One region of the Streptomyces sp. NPDC002580 genome, then DNA from elsewhere that is predicted to be linked to it. Evidence: predicted binding sites of a transcription regulator. Region 1 holds the regulator's gene; the other holds the start of a gene.
What was found. Region 1 encodes HspR, which represses chaperone genes until heat shock. Its sites were predicted from a motif close to TTGAGNNNNNNNNNCTCAA; they were not measured.
Positions count from the first base shown of each region.

Region 2: the regulator HspR is predicted to act here: its motif matches at 5,107-5,125, upstream of lon (endopeptidase La).

Region 1 covers NZ_JBIAQZ010000003.1:432,327-442,438, forward strand. The annotation lists gene ACFYW7_RS12915 (MraY family glycosyltransferase) at 19-1,134, shown strand; gene dnaK (molecular chaperone DnaK) at 1,282-3,126, shown strand; gene grpE (nucleotide exchange factor GrpE) at 3,123-3,782, shown strand; gene dnaJ (molecular chaperone DnaJ) at 3,816-5,003, shown strand; gene ACFYW7_RS12935 (heat shock protein transcriptional repressor HspR) at 5,011-5,463, shown strand; gene ACFYW7_RS12940 (sugar ABC transporter substrate-binding protein) at 6,808-7,929, shown strand; gene ACFYW7_RS12945 (LuxR C-terminal-related transcriptional regulator) at 8,813-9,880, shown strand; gene ACFYW7_RS12950 (helix-turn-helix transcriptional regulator) at 10,013-10,112, opposite strand, start outside.
Region 2 covers NZ_JBIAQZ010000007.1:360,415-370,526, forward strand. The annotation lists gene ACFYW7_RS23185 (multifunctional oxoglutarate decarboxylase/oxoglutarate dehydrogenase thiamine pyrophosphate-binding subunit/dihydrolipoyllysine-residue succinyltransferase subunit) at 1-646, opposite strand, end outside; gene ACFYW7_RS23190 (ATP-binding protein) at 928-2,061, opposite strand; gene ACFYW7_RS23195 (response regulator transcription factor) at 2,125-2,862, opposite strand; gene ACFYW7_RS23200 (spermidine synthase) at 2,976-3,653, opposite strand; gene ACFYW7_RS23205 (hypothetical protein) at 4,506-4,787, opposite strand; gene lon (endopeptidase La) at 5,148-7,562, shown strand; gene ACFYW7_RS23215 (lysozyme) at 7,663-8,493, opposite strand; gene ACFYW7_RS23220 (MarR family winged helix-turn-helix transcriptional regulator) at 8,794-9,312, shown strand; gene ACFYW7_RS23225 (protein phosphatase 2C domain-containing protein) at 9,360-10,112, opposite strand, start outside.

The sequences.
Region 1 (10,112 bases):
TACCCCTAAATTAGCGATGTGCTGTACGGAATCGCGGCCGCCGCGGCCGCTCTGCTCCTCGCCGCCGCGCTCGCCGCGCTGCTGCGGTCCTTCTCCCTGCGCCTCGGCGTGATCGACGGGACGGGGCTTCCCTCCCGCCGGGCGAGACCGCGGGCGCCGGGCAGGGGGCGGCCCGCTCCGGTGCTCGGCGGTGTCGCCGTGGTGGTCGGGACGGCCTGCGTCGGCTGGGTCGGCGACTGGACCGGGGCCGCCCCGCTCGGGCCGGAGGCCGGGCGCCTGCTGCTCGCCGGGATCGTGGTCGCCCTGCTCGGCCTGACCGCCGACCTGCTGCCGGTGCCGCCGGTGGTGCGGGTGGCCGTCGTCGCCGGTGCCGCCGCGCTGACCGTGCCCTACGGCGAACTGGGGGTGCCGGGAGGTGTGCTGGCCGTCGTCTGGATCGTCCTGGTGACCCACGCCTTCCGCTCGCTCGATCACGCCGACGGGGTGATGGGGACCGTCGCCGCCATCACCGCCTTCGCGCTCAGCGGGTGCGCGGCCGCCGAGTTCATGGACGGGCTCGCGGCGCTGCTCAGCGTGCTGGCCGCCGCCCTCACCGGCTTCCTCATGCACGGCTGGCCGCCGGCCCGGATCGCGCCGGGGCGGTGCGGGTCGCTGTTCGCCGGGTTCGTGCTGGCCTCGGCGGTGGTGCTGGTGCACGCCGAGGGGTCCGCCGGGCCCGGGTTCGGTGCCGGGTTCGCGCTGACGGCCGTGGTCAGCGCCGACGCCGTCCTGGTCCTCGTGTCGCGGCGGCGGGCGGGGCGGCCGCTGCTGCGGTCGGCTCCGGACCATCTGGTGCACCGGCTGCGGCGGGCGGGACTGACCCGGCAGGGGGTCATGGTCGTGACGGGGATCGCCGCCTTCGCGGGTGCGCTGGTCGGGCTCTCCATCGATCTGGGGTGGCTGGGGGCGGGGGCCGCCTGGTGGCCGGCCGGTGCCGTGCTGCTGGTCGCCGTCGCGGCGGCCGTTCGTCCGGGCCCCCGTCCCCGCCGGTCCCCTCCGCATGCGATCCCAGCTCCCGGGGGGCCTGTCCCCAGAGCCTCGTACCGGCCGGGGCGGCCTCGTCCGGCGGCTCCGGACGCCGTGAGGGTGCACTGACTCTGAGAGAAAAGTGCAGGCCAGAGGCTACCTGCGCGTAAGGAACGGATAAGAGTTGAGCCCCCATGACTCAGGTCTGTTGACCGGGAGGCGGACGTCGTGCACACTTGAGTCCGTTCCACTCAAGTCATTGCTGGAGGAATCGAAATGGCACGTGCGGTCGGCATCGACCTGGGCACGACTAACTCAGTCGTCAGCGTTCTGGAGGGCGGCGAGCCCACCGTCATCACCAACGCCGAGGGCGCCAGGACCACGCCGTCCGTCGTCGCCTTCGCGAAGAACGGTGAGGTGCTCGTCGGCGAGGTCGCCAAGCGCCAGGCGGTCACGAACGTGGACCGGACCATCCGTTCGGTGAAGCGTCACATGGGCACGGACTGGAAGATCGAGCTCGACGGCAAGAGCTTCAACCCGCAGCAGATGAGCGCCTTCATCCTGCAGAAGCTGAAGCGCGACGCCGAGGCGTACCTGGGCGAGAAGGTGGCCGACGCGGTCATCACCGTCCCGGCGTACTTCAACGACTCCGAGCGTCAGGCGACGAAGGAAGCCGGCGAGATCGCCGGCCTCAACGTCCTTCGTATCGTCAACGAGCCCACCGCGGCGGCGCTCGCTTACGGCCTCGACAAGGACGACCAGACGATCCTCGTCTTCGACCTCGGTGGCGGCACCTTCGACGTGTCCCTCCTGGAGATCGGCGACGGCGTCGTCGAGGTGAAGGCCACCAACGGTGACAACCACCTCGGTGGTGACGACTGGGACCAGCGGGTCATGGACTACCTGGTCCAGCAGTTCCGCTCCGGTCACGGTGTGGACCTCGCCAAGGACAAGATGGCCCTCCAGCGTCTGCGCGAAGCCGCGGAGAAGGCCAAGATCGAGCTGTCCTCGTCCACCGAGACCTCGATCAACCTGCCCTACATCACGGCTTCCGCCGAGGGCCCGCTGCACCTGGACGAGAAGCTCACGCGCGCCCAGTTCCAGCAGCTGACGGCCGACCTTCTGGAGCGTTGCAAGACGCCGTTCCACAACGTCATCAAGGACGCCGGCATCCAGCTGTCCGAGATCGACCACGTCGTTCTCGTCGGTGGCTCCACCCGTATGCCCGCCGTCGCCGAGCTCGTCAAGGAGCTGACCGGCGGCAACGAGGCCAACAAGGGCGTGAACCCGGACGAGGTCGTCGCCATCGGCGCCGCCCTCCAGGCCGGTGTCCTCAAGGGTGAGGTCAAGGACGTCCTGCTCCTCGACGTGACCCCGCTGTCCCTCGGTATCGAGACCAAGGGAGGGATCATGACCAAGCTCATCGAGCGCAACACCACGATCCCGACCAAGCGCTCCGAGATCTTCACGACGGCCGAGGACAACCAGCCGTCCGTCCAGATCCAGGTCTACCAGGGCGAGCGCGAGATCGCGGCGTACAACAAGAAGCTCGGGATGTTCGAGCTGACCGGTCTGCCGCCGGCCCCGCGTGGTGTCCCGCAGATCGAGGTCGCCTTCGACATCGACGCCAACGGCATCATGCACGTGACCGCGAAGGACCTCGGCACGGGCAAGGAGCAGAAGATGACCGTCACCGGCGGCTCCTCGCTGCCGCGCGACGAGGTCGACCGGATGCGCCAGGAGGCCGAGAAGTACGCGGACGAGGACCACGCCCGCCGCGAGGCCGCCGAGACCCGCAACCAGGGCGAGCAGCTCGTCTACCAGACGGAGAAGTTCCTCAAGGACAACGAGGACAAGGTCCCCGGTGACGTCAAGACCGAGGTCGAGGCGTCCGTCGAGGAGCTGAAGGCCGCGCTCAAGGGCGAGGACGCCGCCGAGATCCGCACCGCCACCGAGAAGGTCGCCGCGGTCTCGCAGAAGCTCGGCCAGGCCATGTACGCCGACGCCCAGGCCGCCCAGGCCGGTGGCGGCGACGCCCCCGGCGCCGAGGCCCCGAAGGGCGACGACGACGTCGTCGACGCGGAGATCGTCGACGAGGACCGCCGGGACGGTGCCGCGTGACGGAGGAGACCCCGGGCTTCGAAGAGCAGCCCGACGTCCCTTCCGGCGCCACCTCTGACGACGCCGAGCCGCAGTCCGCCACCCCCTCTGCGGAGGGGGCGGCGGCCCCGGACGGGGACGCAGCAGCACAGTTGGTCGGCCTGACGGCCCAGCTGGACCAGGCGCGCATGGCACTCGCCGAGCGCACCGCGGACCTCCAGCGGCTCCAGGCCGAGTTCCAGAACTACCGCCGCCGGGTCGAGCGCGACCGGATCGCGGTCAGGGAGGTCGCCGTCGCGAGCCTCCTGACCGAGCTCCTGCCCGTGCTCGACGACATCGGCCGCGCGCGTGACCACGGCGAGCTCGTCGGCGGATTCAAGTCCGTCGCCGAGTCGCTCGAGACCGTCGCGGCGAAGATGGGGCTCCAGCAGTTCGGCAAGGAGGGCGAGCCCTTCGACCCGACGATCCACGAGGCCCTGATGCACTCGTACGCGCCGGACGTCACCGAGACGACGTGCGTGGCGATTCTGCAGCCGGGGTATCGCTTCGGCGAGCGCACCATCCGCCCCGCGCGGGTGGCCGTCGCCGAGCCGCAGCCCGGGGCGCCGCCGGTCAAGGCCGAGGAATCGGCCGAGACGGCCGATGACAAGGAGAGCGGTGGCCCGGACGAGGGCTGAGCTTGAACGGACGAGGGAGGAGGGACGTCGGGGATGAGCACCAAGGACTTCATCGAGAAGGACTTCTACAAGGTCCTCGGCGTCCCGAAGGACGCCACCGAGGCCGAGATCAAGAAGGCGTACCGGAAGCTCGCCCGCGAGTTCCACCCGGACGCCAACAAGGGCAACGTCAAGGCCGAGGAGCGCTTCAAGGAGATCTCCGAGGCGAACGACGTGCTCGGCGACTCCAAGAAGCGCAAGGAGTACGACGAGGCACGCGCCCTCTTCGGCAACGGTGGCTTCCGGCCCGGTCCCGGCGCGGGCGGCGGCAACTTCAACTTCGACCTGGGTGACCTCTTCGGAGGCGGCCCCCAGGGACAGGGAGCGGGAGGAGCCGGCGGCTTCGGCGGCGGCATAGGCGACGTCTTCGGGGGCCTGTTCAACCGCAGCGGCGGGCCCGCGGGCCCGCGGACGCAGCCCCGGCGCGGCCAGGACATCGACACCGAGGTCACGCTGTCCTTCACGGAGGCGGTGGACGGCGCGACCGTTCCGCTGCGCATGACCTCCCAGGCGCCCTGCAAGGCCTGCACGGGCACCGGCGACAAGAACGGCACACCGCGCGTGTGCCCGACCTGCGTCGGCACCGGACAGGTGGCCCGGGGCTCCGGCGGCGGGTTCTCGCTGACGGACCCCTGCCCGGACTGCAAGGGCCGCGGCCTGATCGCCGAGCACCCCTGCATGGAGTGCAAGGGCAGCGGCCGGGCCAAGTCGTCCCGCACCATGCAGGTCCGCATTCCGGCGGGCGTCAGCGACAACCAGCGGATCCGGCTGCGGGGCAAGGGCGCGCCGGGTGAGCGGGGCGGTCCGGCCGGCGACCTGTACGTCACGGTCCACGTGGACGCCCACCCGGTCTTCGGCCGCAAGGACGACAACCTCACCGTCACCGTGCCCGTCACCTTCGTGGAGGCGGCGCTGGGCGGCGAGGTGAAGGTGCCGACGCTGGGCGGGCCCTCGGTGACGCTGAAGCTGCCGCCGGGCACTCCCAACGGACGCACCATGCGCGCCCGGGGCAGGGGCGCGGTCCGCAAGGACGGCACGCGGGGCGACCTGCTCGTCACCGTCGAGGTGGCGGTGCCCGAGGACCTGTCCGACAAGGCTCGTGACGCGCTGGAGGCGTATCGCGAGGCGACCGCGGGTGAGGATCCGCGGGCGGAGCTGTTCCAGGCCGCGAAGGGAGCATGACGGAGCCATGGACACGTCCGGTCGTCGGCGCAACCCGTACGAACTGACCGAGGAGACACCGGTCTACGTCATCTCGGTGGCGGCCCAGCTCTCCGGGTTGCACCCGCAGACCCTGCGTCAGTACGACCGGCTCGGCCTGGTCTCCCCCGACCGCACGGCCGGCCGGGGCCGTCGCTACTCGGCCCGTGACATCGAGCTGCTGCGCACCGTCCAGCAGCTGTCGCAGGACGAGGGCATCAACCTCGCCGGCATCAAGCGCATCATCGAGCTGGAGAACCAGGTGGCCGCGCTCCAGTCCCGTGTCGCGGAGATGGAGTCGGCCCTCGACGGGGCCGCCGCCGCCATGCGGCAGCGCGAGGCCGCCGTGCACGCCTCCTACCGACGCGACCTGGTCCCGTACCAGGAGGTCCAGCAGACCAGCGCGCTGGTGGTGTGGCGTCCCAAGCGCCAGCCCGAGTAGTACGGCCCGAGCAGTACGTGAACGGCCCGAAGGGGCCCGGCGGTTCGTCCGAACCGCCGGGCCCCTTCGGCATGCCCGGGGCGGAGCCGGGCCGGGCCCGGATGCTCTGGGGCCGTGCGCGGGGCGCGGCCTCGCACCCTCCTCCCCGCTTCCCCTTCTTCCTTCCTTCGTCTCGTGGCGCGCGCGTTCCACGCCGCCGTGGCCGGATTCCACCGCCGCGTCCGCCGTCGCGCGAGGGGGTCGCGGCCGTCCCGGTCGGGACGCGTTCCTGCACCGCGCGGAGCCGAGCGCCGAGGCGGGCCGTCCGCCTGCGCCCGGGGTGCCGCGGGCCGGGTTCCGTGGAGCGCGGTGACGTCCCTGTCCGCCCGCCGCGCCGCCCGCGCCGCACACCGTCCGCCCTGTCGTCGACCCGGACCTCGTCGGAGCAGGTCGCGACGGTCGCGGGGAGGGCGGTGCCCGTGTCCGAGCCGGCCTTCGTCGTGAGCGGTCCTGCCCGGGCCGTGCCGTCTTCTGGGCGCCGTAAGACCGGTTGTCCCCGGGGAGTGGCGCCTTGTTCGGCTACCGGGCGAGTTCGGTCGCGCGGGTGTCGGAGCCGGACATCACCGAAAGCCCCGTAGACGAAGTGGCTTGATCCTGTCGGTGACGGGGGAGACGGATGCTTCATACCCGAAGGCGGCGTTTGTCTATTCTGTCCGGTTGGTGAATTCGATGTGCGGAATGTGCTTTATGGAGAGAATGGCGGAAAGGGGTGTTTCAGGTCGAGTGGTCGAGGTGTTCTCACGGAGTCGGCGAGGAGCGGTTCGCGTTCGTTTCCCGACGCCATCCGATGCCGTCCGGCGGGTCCGCATTCCGTCGGGGCTCTCGTTCCGGTTCCCGCCGGCCCCGGGGCGTCTTCCCCGGTACGCCCGCAAACAGGGTGTTCGCGCGAGGCTGCCGCTTATGGGGGGGTGATGTGCGGTTCGTCACTGTGGCGTCGGCCGCGCGGGCCGTCGAGAGGGGGTCGTCCACGGCGGTGGACGCGGGGCGCGGGACAGCTCCGCATCGCGTCGACGGCTCTGTTCCCGCGCTCCTCCGGGCCGCCCGATGGTCAACGATCGGTAAAATGCCGCTGACGATCATGAGCCGTGAGCACGGGAGTTGGCTGTACGGGTGGAAGACGGAAGATGAAGCTGAGGGGATTTCTCGACGGTTGGGCGTAGTCTCTTCCCGTCGTGTTCACTTGTGGAACACGAAACGCCGTTGCCATCTCGTTAAGTGGTTACTCCTTGACGCTGAGGTGATCGCCGCGTTGGCTTTCAGCCACCTGGGTCGCAATGCTGCAACCTCGCCCGGAAGGCACCTGATGTGAACACTCGTAACACTGGTCTCCGCCGTACCGTCATATCTCTGGCGGCCTCCGCTTCGGCCCTCTCCCTCGCCGGCTGCGGCATGGGGTTCGGAGAGAGCGACGCCACGGCAAGCGCCACCAAGGGCAACGACATCACGGTCGGCCTGCTGCTTCCTGAGAAGGAAAACACCCGTTACGAGAAGTTTGACTACAAGATCATCAAGGACACGGTGACGAAGCTCACCGAGAAGAAGGGCGAGGTCGCCTACTACAACGCCGAGCAGGACGCGGCGAAGCAGCTGCGGCAGATGCAGCAGCTGGTGGACGACAAGGTCGACGTGATCCTGGTGGACGCGGTGGACTCGGTGACGATCGCGAAGGGCGTGCGCGCGGCCAAGGACGCCGGCATCCCCGTCATCGCGTACGACCGCCTGGCCCAGGGCCCGATCGACGCGTACATCTCCTTCGACAACGAGCTGGTCGGCGAGGTCCAGGGCAAGGCCCTGGTCGGCGCGCTGGGCGCCGGCGCGGCCTCGAAGAAGATCATCATGATGAACGGCTCGCTGACCGACCCGAACGCGAAGCAGTTCAAGGCCGGTGCCCTGACCGAGCTCGAGGACAAGGTGGTCCTCGCCAAGAGGTGGGACACCAAGGACTGGAACCCGGTCAACGCCAAGGCCAACATGGAGAAGTCCATCCAGGAGGTCGGCCTCAGCAACATCGCCGGTGTCTACGCCGCGAACGACGGCATCGCGGGCGCCGTCATCGACGTCTTCAAGGCCGCCGGTGTCAGCAAGGTTCCGCCGGTGACCGGCCAGGACGCCGAGCTGATCGCCGTCCAGCGGATCATCAAGGGCGACCAGTACATGAGCGTGTACAAGTCGTACCCGCAGGAGGCCAGCGCCGCCGCCGAGATGGCGGTCGCGAGGGTCCAGGGCCGTTCGATCGAGTTCGACGCCCTGACCCGCGACAAGGTCGACAGTCCCACGGACAAGAACATCCCGGCGCAGCTCGTGCCCGTGGTGGACCTCACCGCGGAGAACATCGAGGACACGGTGATCCAGGACAGCATCTACACCGTCCAGCAGATCTGCACGGCGCCGTACAAGTCGGCCTGCAACGCCATCGGTCTCAAGTAGGCCCACTCGGGCCGGGTGCCCGCCGAACCGCCCGAGGCGGGGCGGTGGGCACGGCCGGCACCACGGGTTCCGGTCCTGGGCGGGGTGCGCGCGTCAGCGTGTACGTCGCCCGGGGTCCGCTCCGGCACCCGCCGACCGGCCCGCGGGCACGGGGTCCTCGCCGTTGTGACGGGCGGCGGGGAAAGCCCTTCCGAGGCGCCGGGTGACGGTTCCGCCCGCGCGGCCCGCCCGCCTCCTCGACCCGGCCCGCACCTGACCTCCACGGCCCGGCCCGCGCCCGGCCTCGACGGTCCGTGCGACCCGCGCCTGGCTTCCAGGTCCCGTGCGGCCCGAACCCGGCTCGACGGCCCGTGCGGCCCGTACTCGGTCCCGAAGGCCCGTACGCCGCGCACCGCCCTCTACGCCGCTCGTCCTCGCTGCCGGCGCCCACCGAGGCCTCCACGGCGTTCACCCGTCCTTCCTGGCGCCTGCCGCCCTCCACGGCGCTCCCGTACGTCCCGGCGCTTACCGGCCCCTCCCCGGCGGTCCGATGTGCGGCCCGGGCTCCTCGGGGCGTCTCTGCTGCTCACTGCGCGACCGGGCGCGGGACGGACTCCGCGACCCGCCTCCGCGATCCCCCGGATCCCCTGCCGCTCGCACCCCGCCCGCGCGACGCGGGTGCCGCGTTCCCGGGATGTGTGAGAGGTGTGTGAGGGACCCCCTTCAGCTTGTTGCGGCGGGCTCGGCGGAGGTCGGTATTTATGGTGACGCGGCGGGGCGAACGGACGCCCGGCGGCGGTGCAGCGTGTTGCGATGCCGGACGCGTCCGCGCATAGTTGCGCTGCGGAGGACGCCCTGACGCGGGGCTCACGCCAGGGGTTGGAGCTGGAGCCAGGGGTGGGAGATGGCCGGGCACGGGACGGACGGGCATCCGCACGGCGCTGACCGACTGTGCGAGGCCGGCGACCGGGTGTACTCCCGGGCCGTGCGGCGCGGCCGGGTGCCCCGCGCGGACGCCGAGGCGGTTCCCTGCCTGGTGGACCTGGCGCTGCTGCACCCCGATCCCGACGACATGGGCTGGCTGGTGCCGACCTCGCCCCAGGAGGTCATGACGCGACTTCTGCGGGGTGTGTACGAGGAAGTCAGCGCGAGCCAGGCGCGGGTGGGCGACGCGGTGTCGGCCTTCGAGTGGTACGCGGAACTCGGCGGACGGGTGCGGGCGCCGGCCGAGGGAGTGGCGATCCGGGTTCTCGACGGGCTGCCGCGGATCCACGCCGCCATGGACAAGGCGACCTCGGAGTGCACCAGCGAGGTGCTGACGGTGCAGCCGGGCGGCATCCGGCGCGAGGACGAACTCGTGGAGGGCCTGCACCGGGCCCTGGAGATGCGCCGTCGCGGGGTGCGCATGCGCGATCTGTACACGCATGTCGCCCGGCACGGCCAAGGCCTGCTGAACTACATGGAGTTGATGGGCGAGGCGGCCGAGGCCCGCACGCTCGACGAGGTCGTCGAACGGCTCATCCTCTTCGACCGCAAGGTCGCCTTCATCCCCGCGAACCCGGACCGGACGATCGCGCTGGAGCTGCGGCACCCGGCGCTGGTGGACTACCTGGTGACGGTCTTCGAGCGGCTGTGGCGGCTGGCCATCCCGCTGACCTCTCCGCTCCCCTCGACGGGCATCGAGGGCATCACCCACCGGGAGCGGTCCATCGCGGCGCTGCTGGCCGAGGGCCATCAGGACGCGGTCGTCGCGGAACGGCTGGGGATCAGCGTGCGGACGTGCCGGGCGCACATCGCCCGGCTGTCGGAGACGCTGGGCGCCGCGAGCCGGACGCAGTTGGGCGTACGGATCGCTCAGGCGGGGCTGGACGGGCCGCAGCGCTCTCCGGGGCTCGAGACCCTCGGTGTCGTCCCCGAGGCCGTTCCCGGCGCCCCTGGCGTGCCCGACAGGGGTTCCCCGACCGGTCGTTGAGGCGGCGGGACCGGGCGGCCCCTGCCCTCGCCGCGAGGGGGAGCCGGCGGCCGGGCCCCGGGAGGGCCGTCGGCCGGGGTTCCGGCTGGGCTTCCGGGGGAGCGGGGCCCGGAGTGGCGACGAGGGGCCGGGTCACTCTCCCGCCTCGGGTTGGTTCAGGAGTCCCGACTGGGCTATCAGGAAGCCGAGTTGGGCGCGGCTCCCACTGCCGAGGGTGGAGGCCAGTTTGGCG
Region 2 (10,112 bases), on a different contig from region 1:
TGATGGCCTGCACCATCGCGTAGCCGATGAGGTGGGTGAAGGAGATCTTCCCGCCCCGGGCGCGCTTCAGGTGGTTGTTGATGACGATGCGGTTGTCGAAGAGCAGCTTCACCGGGACCGCGCGCACGGACGTGGCCGTGGGCAGCTCCAGCGAGGCGTTCATGTTCTTCGCGACGGCACCGGCGGGACCGCGCAGGGTGACGTACTCGGGGCCCTCGGGCGCTCCGCCGGCCGGCTCGGCCTTCGGCTGCGCGACGGCCGGAGCGGCCTTCACGGGAGCCGGGGCGGCCGCGGCGGGCTTCGGAGCCGCGGGAGCGGCGACCGGAGCGGGCGCGGGCGCGGCCTGGGGAGGAGCCTGGCGTGCCGCGGGCGGCACGGAGGCGGCCGGCGCGGCAGGCGCGGACGTGGTGGTCCCTGCGGCCCCCGCGGCCGCAGTACCCGCCGGAGCCGAGGCGGCGGGCGCCCCGGGCTTGTAATCGGCGAAGAAGTCCCACCAGGCTCGGTCTACCGAATTCGGGTCCTGGAGGTACTGCTGATAGATCTCGTCGACGAGCCACTCGTTGGCACCGAAGGCGGCAGCAGGGTTCTTCCCGGCTTGGTCCTCGGTCGAGACGCTCGATGAGTTACTGGGGGACTGTGGCGACACGGCGGTAACCGCCCTCTTCCGCTTCACAAGGTGATGGACAGCGGGAATAAAGGCTACGCCTCCCTGGCCGAGAAGGTCAGGCCGGGCCCGTCCAACGTCGCGCAAGTCACATCGGAATCCGCGTTTCGGCTGTGGAAATGGCGGGAAACAAGCGAGGTTCCGCTTCGGAATGGGTACGTCGACCAGGGGCCACGGCATCCTTCGCGCGGCCCTGTGCCTGATCACACGTGTACGCCGACGGCGACAACGACGGATCTTGCGACTCCGGTTCGAACTTTACGTCAACTTGGCAGAGAAGGGAGTCCCGGAAGGGTGACCTGGATCCGGCAACCCCGCTCGGATTCGGCCACTCCTATCCGGCCGCCGTGCAGATCGACCGCCCAGCGGGCGATGGCGAGCCCCAGGCCCGTACCGCCGTCGCTGCCCGGACCGTGCGGTGAGGGCACCCGTCCCCGGTTGAACCGCTCGAAGACGCGGTGCCACTCCGACTTCGGGATGCCGGGCCCCTCGTCCAGGACCTCCAGCGCCAGCGACTCCGGGTGGTCGCCCCGCCGGGCCTTCACCGTCACCCGTCCGTGCGGCGGGCTGTGCTTGACCGCGTTGTCGATGAGATTCGCCACGACCTGGTGGATCCGCTCCGGGTCCGCGTGCGCGGTCAGCTCCGGCGGCGACACGTCGAGGTGCAGGTGGACGTCCGTGCGGGTGTGACCGCCGCCGGAACCCGAGGTCATCTCCGCGCGCGCGGAGGCGACCATGTTGGCCTCCTTCAGCACACCGGAGAGATACGGCCACACCTCGAAGCGCCGCCTGCGCAGTGGTACGACGCCGTTGTCCAGCCGCGACAGGTCGAGAAGTGTCTCCACGAGTCGGCCGAGCCGCTCCGTCTGCTTCAGCGCCGTGCGCATCGTCTCGGGGTCGGCGGCCGAGACCCCGTCCACGACGTTCTCCAGGACGGCGCGCAGGCCCGCGATGGGGGTGCGCAGCTCGTGCGAGACGTTCGCCACGAGTTCCTTGCGCTGGCGGTCCTGCGCCTCCAGCTCGTCCGCCATGAGGTTGATCGTCTCGGCCAGGTCGCCCAGCTCGTCCCGCCGGTCGTCACGCACCCGGCGGGTGTAGTCGCCGTGCGATATGGAGCGGGCCACCGCGTTCATCTCGTCCAGCGGCGCGGTGAGCGAATGCGCGACGAACTGCGTGATCAGCAGTGTGGCGATCATCGAGAAGACCGTGATGAAGCGGATCTCCGTCTTGGTGTGCACGGCGATCATCGACAGGCCCGTGGTGATGAGCACGGAGACGACGACCAGCGTGCCCAGCTTCGTCTTGATCGAGAAGGGCCGCACGCCGGCCCAGGGGCCCGCGCTCCGGCGCTGCCGGACCGCTCGCTGGCCGAACCCGCGCTGTCCTGGTCCGCTCATCACATCAGCCCCTCACGCTGGTCCCGGTCACGCGGGTCCCGAACGTTCCGACGGAGGCCCGGCTCAGGGAGTCGGGGTCTCCAGTGCGTAGCCCACGCCGTGGACCGTACGGATCCGGTCGGCACCGATCTTGCGACGCAGCGCCTTGATGTGACTGTCGACGGTCCGGGTGCCGGAGGCGTCCGCCCAGTCCCACACCTCGGCGAGCAACTGCTCGCGCGACAGTACGGCACGCGGGGTGTTCGCGAGGCAGACGAGGAGATCGAACTCGGTGGGCGTGAGGTGGACGTCCTCGCTGCGCACCCGGACCCGGCGCTGCGCGTGGTCGATCTCCAGCTCGCCGAGGCGCAGGATGCCGCTGCGCGGGGTGGAGGCCGCGACCACCGCGCGCTCGACCCTGCGGAGCAGGACGTGCACGCGAGCCGCCAGTTCCCGCATGGAGAACGGCTTGGTCATGTAGTCGTCGGCGCCGACCCCGAGCCCGACCAGCATGTCGGTCTCGTCGTCGCGCGCCGTGAGCATCAGGACCGGCACCGGGCGGGCGGCCTGCACACGACGGCAGACCTCCAGACCGTCGAAGCCGGGCAGCATGATGTCGAGGATCAGCAGATCGGGCTGCCAGGCCTCGGCGGTGTCGACGGCGGCCGGACCGTCGCCCGCGGTTTGCACGAGGAATCCCTCGGCTCTCAGGCGGGCCGCAATGGCGTCGACGATCGTCGGGTCGTCCTCGACGACCAGGACCCGGCGCTGAGCGCCCGGGGTCGCCGCAGTGCCGTTCTGGGAGGTGTGTGTCTGCTCCATCGCCCGCCCCTGAAGTGTGCTTTCCGGAATCCGTGGGGTGATCCCATGACTGCGCTTGACGCTTGAATGATCCGCGTCAGGCAAGCAGGGTACGGGCAGGCACCGCGCCTCGGCTATCCAGGCCTTACCGCGAGATGCACCACGTCGGGAACGCCCCGGGCAACGGGGATCACTTCGGTGCGGACCCGTTGAAATCCGGCATTCCGCAGCGATCCTTCAAATTCCGGAGAGGGCTGGGCCGACCACACGGCGAGTACGCCGCCAGGCCTCAACGCCCGTGCGCAGCTTGCCAGTCCGGACTTTCCGTACAACCCCGCGTTGCCCTCGGTGACCGTCCAGTCGGGTCCGTTGTCGATGTCGAGGCAGAGCGCGTCGAACGTGGCGGAGATCTCATTGACGTAATCGAGGAGATCGGTCTCGATGATCTCGGTGCGCGGGTCCGCGAGCGCCTCGGCCGAGATTCCGGACAGCGGTCCGTCCCGGTGCCAGTCGATGATCGCCCGTTCGCGCTCGACAACACTGATGCGCCCCCAGCGGTCGTCCGCCGCGGCGTGCGCGAGCGAGAACCCGACGCCGAGCCCGCCGATCAGCACGCTCGGTTCCGGGCGGCCGTCCAGGGCGTCGAACGCGGCGTCCACGAGCAGGCGCTCGGAACGGCCGTCGGACGTGTCCATCAGGAAGCACCCGTTGGAGATGATCTGCAGCAGTGCGCCGTGGCTCCGCAGCACGACCTCGCCGTACGGGCCTTGACGTCGGTCGATCACCACGGGCGTGTCGTACGAGGTGGTCATGGCCGCCATCCTGGCATTTTCACCGGGACGGGTGGCCGGATTTTTCGAGGACGCCCCGCCTCGCGTCCGACCGCCTTCGTCCGCAGCCGTGGGGTTCTGTCCGCAGCTCTCCGCGGTCGTCCGCCGTCGTGCCGTGCCGCCGACCGCCGATGGGGTCCGGGTCTCCTGGTGGTGCGGGCGCGATCCGACCTCTCCGGCGATCGCGGGGGTGACCGTGCGTCGCACGGGTTGACGCGGTGGGCGGCCGGAGGTCCTCGCCCTGCGGTCCGACGGATTCCGTGTCCGGCGGCTTCTGCGGATCCCTAGGAGTACGTCCCGCGCTTTCGGGTAGGCGATCGTTCTCGCCGTCCCCTTCTATGGCGCCGACCACGCGCACCCGTCGCTCGTCCACGCCCCGCACGAGGCGTCCGGTACGGACGTCGCGCGCCGACCTGCGCTCTTGCCGGTCGCGAGCGCCCTGCGGATCGTCGGCGGGGTCGCCTCACCGTGCGCGGCCGGTGTCCTGCCGGCGCCGGCGGCGCTGATGCGTCGGACCGGCACCGCGCGGGCGGCCGGTGTCCTCCTGTTCGGGCACGTGCCGGCCGGCTCAGGAGCGCCTCCCCTTGTTCAGGAGCGCCCGTCCCTCTTTCTGAAGAGGACGAGGAGGTTGAGCCGGTCGGGGGACGGCGCCGTCCGCGAGCCGGCCGCACCGGGCGCGCCCGGACCGGTCGGCCCCACGGTGATTCCGTCCGGGCAGGGGTCGGACGACCGGTGTTCGGCGGTCCTCGAGGGCCGGCGGGCGGGACGGGGTCCAGGTCCTGTCGTCACCTTCCCGTCGTCGCCCGGAGGCGGGCGGGAATGGGACGACAAGGCCTAGCGGGCCATCGATCCGTTCTGGGCGTCGGAAGCGGAGTGCCATGCCTGCACGCCCGCCCGGGACGCCTCCTTGGCCTGTTGCCACTTCATGGCCGCCTGCTGGGCCGGCGGCACGTCCATGGCGCGGATCATGCGCTGGCCGGCGGTGAACACGGCGACGGCCATGACGGCCATGCCGGTGCAGGCCACCACGGCACCGGCCGCGGTGAGCACGGCACCGGCCGTGACGAGCCGGCGGTCGATGTCGAACGACGTGTGCTGGGTGTGGTGATGGTTCATGACTCCACTTTCCAAGGCGCGCGGCCACCCCGCATCCCGATCATCGGCCGGGAGCGGCCGTCCCCGTCCGTGCCGCCTCGCGCCGCCCGGGGCACGGGCGGAGGGCGACGGCGGACGGGCGATGGGCGACGGCGCGTCTGCCGGGACCGGCTCCCGCACCGGCCACCCTCCGCGGACCACCGGCGACGGCAGCCCGCAGGACCGGCAACCGATCGGGACCACGGCCCATGACCAGCGGTGATCCGTCCTGGGCGGCACGGATCGGAAGTGATCGCTCACAGCGAACAGCGCCTGGGGAACATTGCGGGGCTCCCAAGCATTGAGTCGGCATAGCTCAACTTGACTGCCGTAGGGGAGATCATGGCTTCGACGTCCGCATCACTCACCTTGCCCGTGCTGCCGCTCGACGACGAGGTCGTGCTGCCCGGAATGGTGGTCCCGCTGGATCTGAACGACACCGATGTGCGTGCCGCGGTGGAGGCGGCCCAGGCCGCCGCCCGTTCAACGCCCGGCAAGCCTCAGGTACTCCTGGTGCCGCGCATCGACGGGACCTACGCGAGCACCGGAGTGCTCGGCACCGTCGAGCAGGTCGGCCGGCTGGCCGACGGCGACCCGGGCGCGCTGATCCGCGGGCGTGGCCGGGTGAGGGTGGGCGCGGGGACGACGGGTCCCGGCGCCGCGCTCTGGGTCGAGGGCACCCGGATCGACGAGACCGTGCCCGACCCGCTGCCCGGCCGGGTCGCCGACCTCGTGAAGGAGTACAAGGCCCTGGCCACCAGCTGGCTGCGCAAGCGCGCCGCCTGGCAGGTGGTGGACCGGGTGCAGCAGATCGACGACGTCTCCGCCCTCGCCGACAATTCCGGTTACTCACCGTTCCTGTCCGTCGAGCAGAAGGTCGAGCTCCTCGAGACCGCCGACCCGGTGGCCCGGCTGAAGCTCGCCACCGAGCAGCTCCGCGAGCACCTGGCCGAGCAGGACGTCGCCGAGTCCATCGCCAAGGACGTCCAGGAGGGCGTCGACAAGCAGCAGCGCGAGTTCCTGCTGCGGCGCCAGCTGGAAGCCGTACGCAAGGAACTGCGCGATCTCAACGGCGAGGACGGCGAGGAGGAGTCGGACGACTACCGCGCCCGCGTCGAGGCCGCCGACCTTCCGGGACACGTTCGGGAGGCCGCCCTCAAGGAGGTCGAGAAGCTGGAGCGGTCCAGCGACCAGTCGCCCGAGGGCAGCTGGATCCGCACCTGGCTCGACACCGTCCTGGAGCTGCCGTGGAACGAGCGCACCGAGGACGCGTACGACATCCGGGGCGCCCAGGCCGTGCTCGACGCCGAGCACGCCGGCCTGGAGGACGTGAAGGAGCGCATCACCGAGTACCTCGCGGTGCGCAAGCGGCGCTCCGACCGCGGCCTCGGGGTCGTCGGCGGACGGCGCGGCGGTGCCGTCCTCGCGCTCGTCGGCCCGCCCGGTGTCGGCAAGACCTCGCTCGGCGAGTCCGTCGCGCACGCCATGGGCCGCAAGTTCGTCCGGGTCGCCCTCGGCGGCGTGCGGGACGAGGCCGAGATCCGCGGACACCGGCGTACGTACGTCGGCGCCCTGCCCGGCCGGATCGTCCGGGCGGTCAAGGAGGCCGGGTCGATGAACCCGGTGGTCCTGCTCGACGAGATCGACAAGGTCGGCTCCGATTTCCGGGGCGACCCGGCGGCGGCGCTGCTCGAAGTCCTCGACCCGGCGCAGAACCACACCTTCCGCGACCACTACCTGGAGGTCGAACTCGACCTCTCCGACGTCGTGTTCCTCGCCACGGCCAACGTGCTCGAAGCCATTCCGGAGGCCCTGCTCGACCGTATGGAGCTGGTCCGTCTCGACGGCTACACCGAGGACGAGAAGGTCGTCATCGCCCGGGACCACCTGCTGCCGCGCCAACTGGAGCGGGCTGGCCTGGAGAAGGGCGAGGTCGTCCTCGACGAGAGCGCGCTGCGCAGGCTCGCCGGGGAGTACACCCGGGAAGCGGGCGTGCGCAACCTGGAGCGGGGCATCGCCCGGCTGCTGCGCAAGGTCGCCGCCCAGCACGAACTGGGCGACCGGGAGCTGCCGTTCACGGTGACAGAGGCCGACCTGCGCGGACTCATCGGACGTCCGCACCACGTGCCCGAGTCCGCTCAGGACCCGGCCGAGCGCCGTACGGCGGTGCCCGGTGTCGCCACCGGTCTGGCCGTGACCGGCGCGGGCGGCGACGTCCTCTACGTGGAGGCGTCACTGGCCGACCCGGAGACGGGCGCGGCGGGTCTGACCCTCACGGGTCAGCTGGGCGACGTGATGAAGGAGTCGGCTCAGATCGCGCTCTCCTTCCTGCGCTCGCACGGCGCGGAGCTCGAACTGCCGGTCGGCGACCTGAAGGACAGGGGCGCGCACATCCACTTCCCGGCGGGCGCGGTGCCCAAGGACGGCCCGAGCGCGGGCGTCACGATGACGACCGCCCTCGCGTCGCTCCTGTCCGGCCGGCCGGTCCGCACCGACGTGGCCATGACCGGCGAGGTCTCGTTGACGGGCCGGGTCCTGCCCATCGGCGGCGTGAAGCAGAAGCTGCTCGCCGCACACCGGGCGGGTGTCACGACGGTGATCATCCCGAAGCGGAACGAGGCCGATCTGGACGACGTCCCTGCCGAGGTCCTGGAGAAGCTCGACGTCCATGCCGTCACGGACGTCCGCCAGGTCCTGGAGCTGGCGCTGTCGCCGGCGACGAACGGCGCGGCGCCGGAGGTTCCGGTAGCGGCGTGACGCCACTGCCGGAGGGGAAGGCCCGGGTCCCGTGAGGGAGGCCCGGGCCTTCGCCGTGCGCGGGGATCGCGCGTGGACCGTACGGGGACCGTGTGCGGCGTCAGCCGTTGGCCAGCGCCACGACCCGGTCCGGCGCGCCGTTGAACTTGTCGTGGTCCCCGACCGTCGGTCCGGACGACGTGTACTGCCACATCGTGTAGTACCCCCAGCCCGCCGGGAGCGTCCCCGGAGCGGAGGCGTAGCGCGCGATCCACAGCGGGTTGGCGGAGGCGAAACCGGCGTGGTCGCCGGTGCACTGGGTCCACCAGGTGGTGGCCGTGTAGATCACCGCGTCCCGCCCGGTACGGGCCTTGTACTGGGCGAGGAAGCTGCCGATCCAGCTGACCATCGCGCTCTGTGTCTTGCCGTAGCAGGCCGCCCCGTACGGGTTCCACTCGATGTCGAGGACACCGGGCAGCGTCCTGCCGTCCCTGGACCAGCCGCCGCCGTGGTCGACGAAGTAGTTGGCCTGGGCGGCACCGGTCGTGGTGTCCGGGGTCCCGAAGTGGTACGAGCCGCGGATCATGCCGACGTTGTAGGAGCCGTTGTACTGCTGGGCGAAGTACGGGTTCGTGTAGTACGTCCCCTCGGTCGCCTTGGTGTAGGCCCACCGCACGCCGCTGTTCCACAGCGTCGCCCAGGCGACGTTGCCCTGGTGGCCGGAGACGTCCACGCCTTCGGTCTGGACGGCGTCACCGCTGGTCGGCGTACCGTCCTCGCCGTCGTGGGCTATGACCCCCATGCCCATGTGGGCGGAGCCGCGGTCGGGGATGTCGGTGGCGGCGGCAGCGGAGGAGGAGGGGAGAGGGGAGAGGAGGGAGAAGGCGGCGAGCAGGGTTCCTACCGCGAGCAGGCGTCGGCGGTGGGCCGTTCCGGATCTGTGCACGGGCATATGCGTGCCTCCGAAGGGCGAGGGAGCTCCGCGGGTGACTCGGTGGAGCTCGACGGAGCTCGGTGGGGGGACAGCGCGGGCACGCGTGCCGAAGGGGGATCAGGCCGTTCCCGACCTGGAGTGGCGTGCGCATGCCAGTAAAAAAGTGTCTGGCAAGGAAGCTACGCACGGCGGGGGCGGCGTGGAAGGGGGGCCGGAGGCTGCCGTTGGTCTACGCCTGCGAAATACTGGCGGAGCTGCGGCAACGGTGAGTTCTGGCAGAAACTTTCAGGATCGGGAAACCGGGTCAGGGGTGCTGACGTGCACGAGGACGCGAACGACGGCGGGCGTCCGGCCGAATCCGGCGTGCCGGGAAGAGGTATGGACCGGCCCGCGGAGCACGGTGGCGTGGAGCGCGAGTTCCTCTCCCTGGAACGCGAGTTGACCGTGTTCCTGCGCCGCGCCCGAGCCAACCAGGGGGAGATGGCCCGCGAGGTCCATCCGGACCTGGAGTCCGCCGCGTACGGGCTCCTCGTCCGCCTGGAGGAGTGCGGCCGGCAGCGGGCCACGGAACTCGCCGCCTACATCGGCGTAGGGAAGGCCACCATGTCCCGGCAGCTGCGGGCCCTGGAGGAGTTGGGCCTGGTGGCGCGCGAACCCGACCCCGCCGACGGCCGCGCCTGGCTCGTCCACCTCACCGAGGAGGGCCGCGGCCGGGTCACGAGCGTCCGCGAGGCCCGTCGTGCCCGTTACGTCAGTCAGCTCGCCCACTGGGACCAGGACGAGGTCGCGGAACTCGCCCGCCTGTTGCACCAGTTGAACCTCGGCATGGAGAAGTAGGCGTCCGTCCGCGCGGCCCCCGGTCCCTCCCGGCCTCTTCCGGTCCCTCACGACTCCGAGGGTGCGACCGGCGCGTCGTCGTGCGTACTGCTCGGATGCGGATTCTGACGCGGGCGTGTTTCCCGCAACTCGACGAGTACGACCGTCGCGTCGTCGTGCGTCTTGCTCCGGCCCAGCCACAGTCGCTCCCGCGCGTCCGCGCGTTCCAGTGCCCGGACGCGCTCGACGAGAGCCGCGGCGCCGTCGTCGCGCACGAGGGCGAACAGCTCGGCCCAGTCGCCCATGCGGAACTTCTCCACCCAGCGGGTGGCACCGTCCGTGAGGGCGGCCAGGGACCGGACGGACGCGCGGGGGATCGTGCCCGTCACCGCCCGGAAGGCCGCGGAGGGGTCCGCCGCCGCCGTGAAGAACCCGCCCTCCTTGTTGCGGACGGTGGCGTCGGCGACGGCGTCCGTGGCGAGCGCGCCGCGCGGGAGGCGGGAGAGGCGGTCGTCCAGCAGGGCGGTCACCTCGCCGGTCGGGGACTCGACCAGCAGGGCCGAGTCGGAGAGGACCAGGTACTCGACCTCGGAAGCGGTCCACCGTGCGAGGACGACGGTCGCCTGGGGCGTACGCGGGTGAGAAAGGTCACAGGTTGCCGCGTGGGCCTCGGCCACCCGCGCGATCGCTCGGGACAGGACCTCTCGCAGGGGTAAATCCTCCTGCGAAACGGACAGTTCGGTCAGTGCTCCGCCGAGCCTCGCGGAGAACCAGGGGACCGGATGAGAACAGCCGTAGTCGCCGCGGGGAGGGGTCACCCC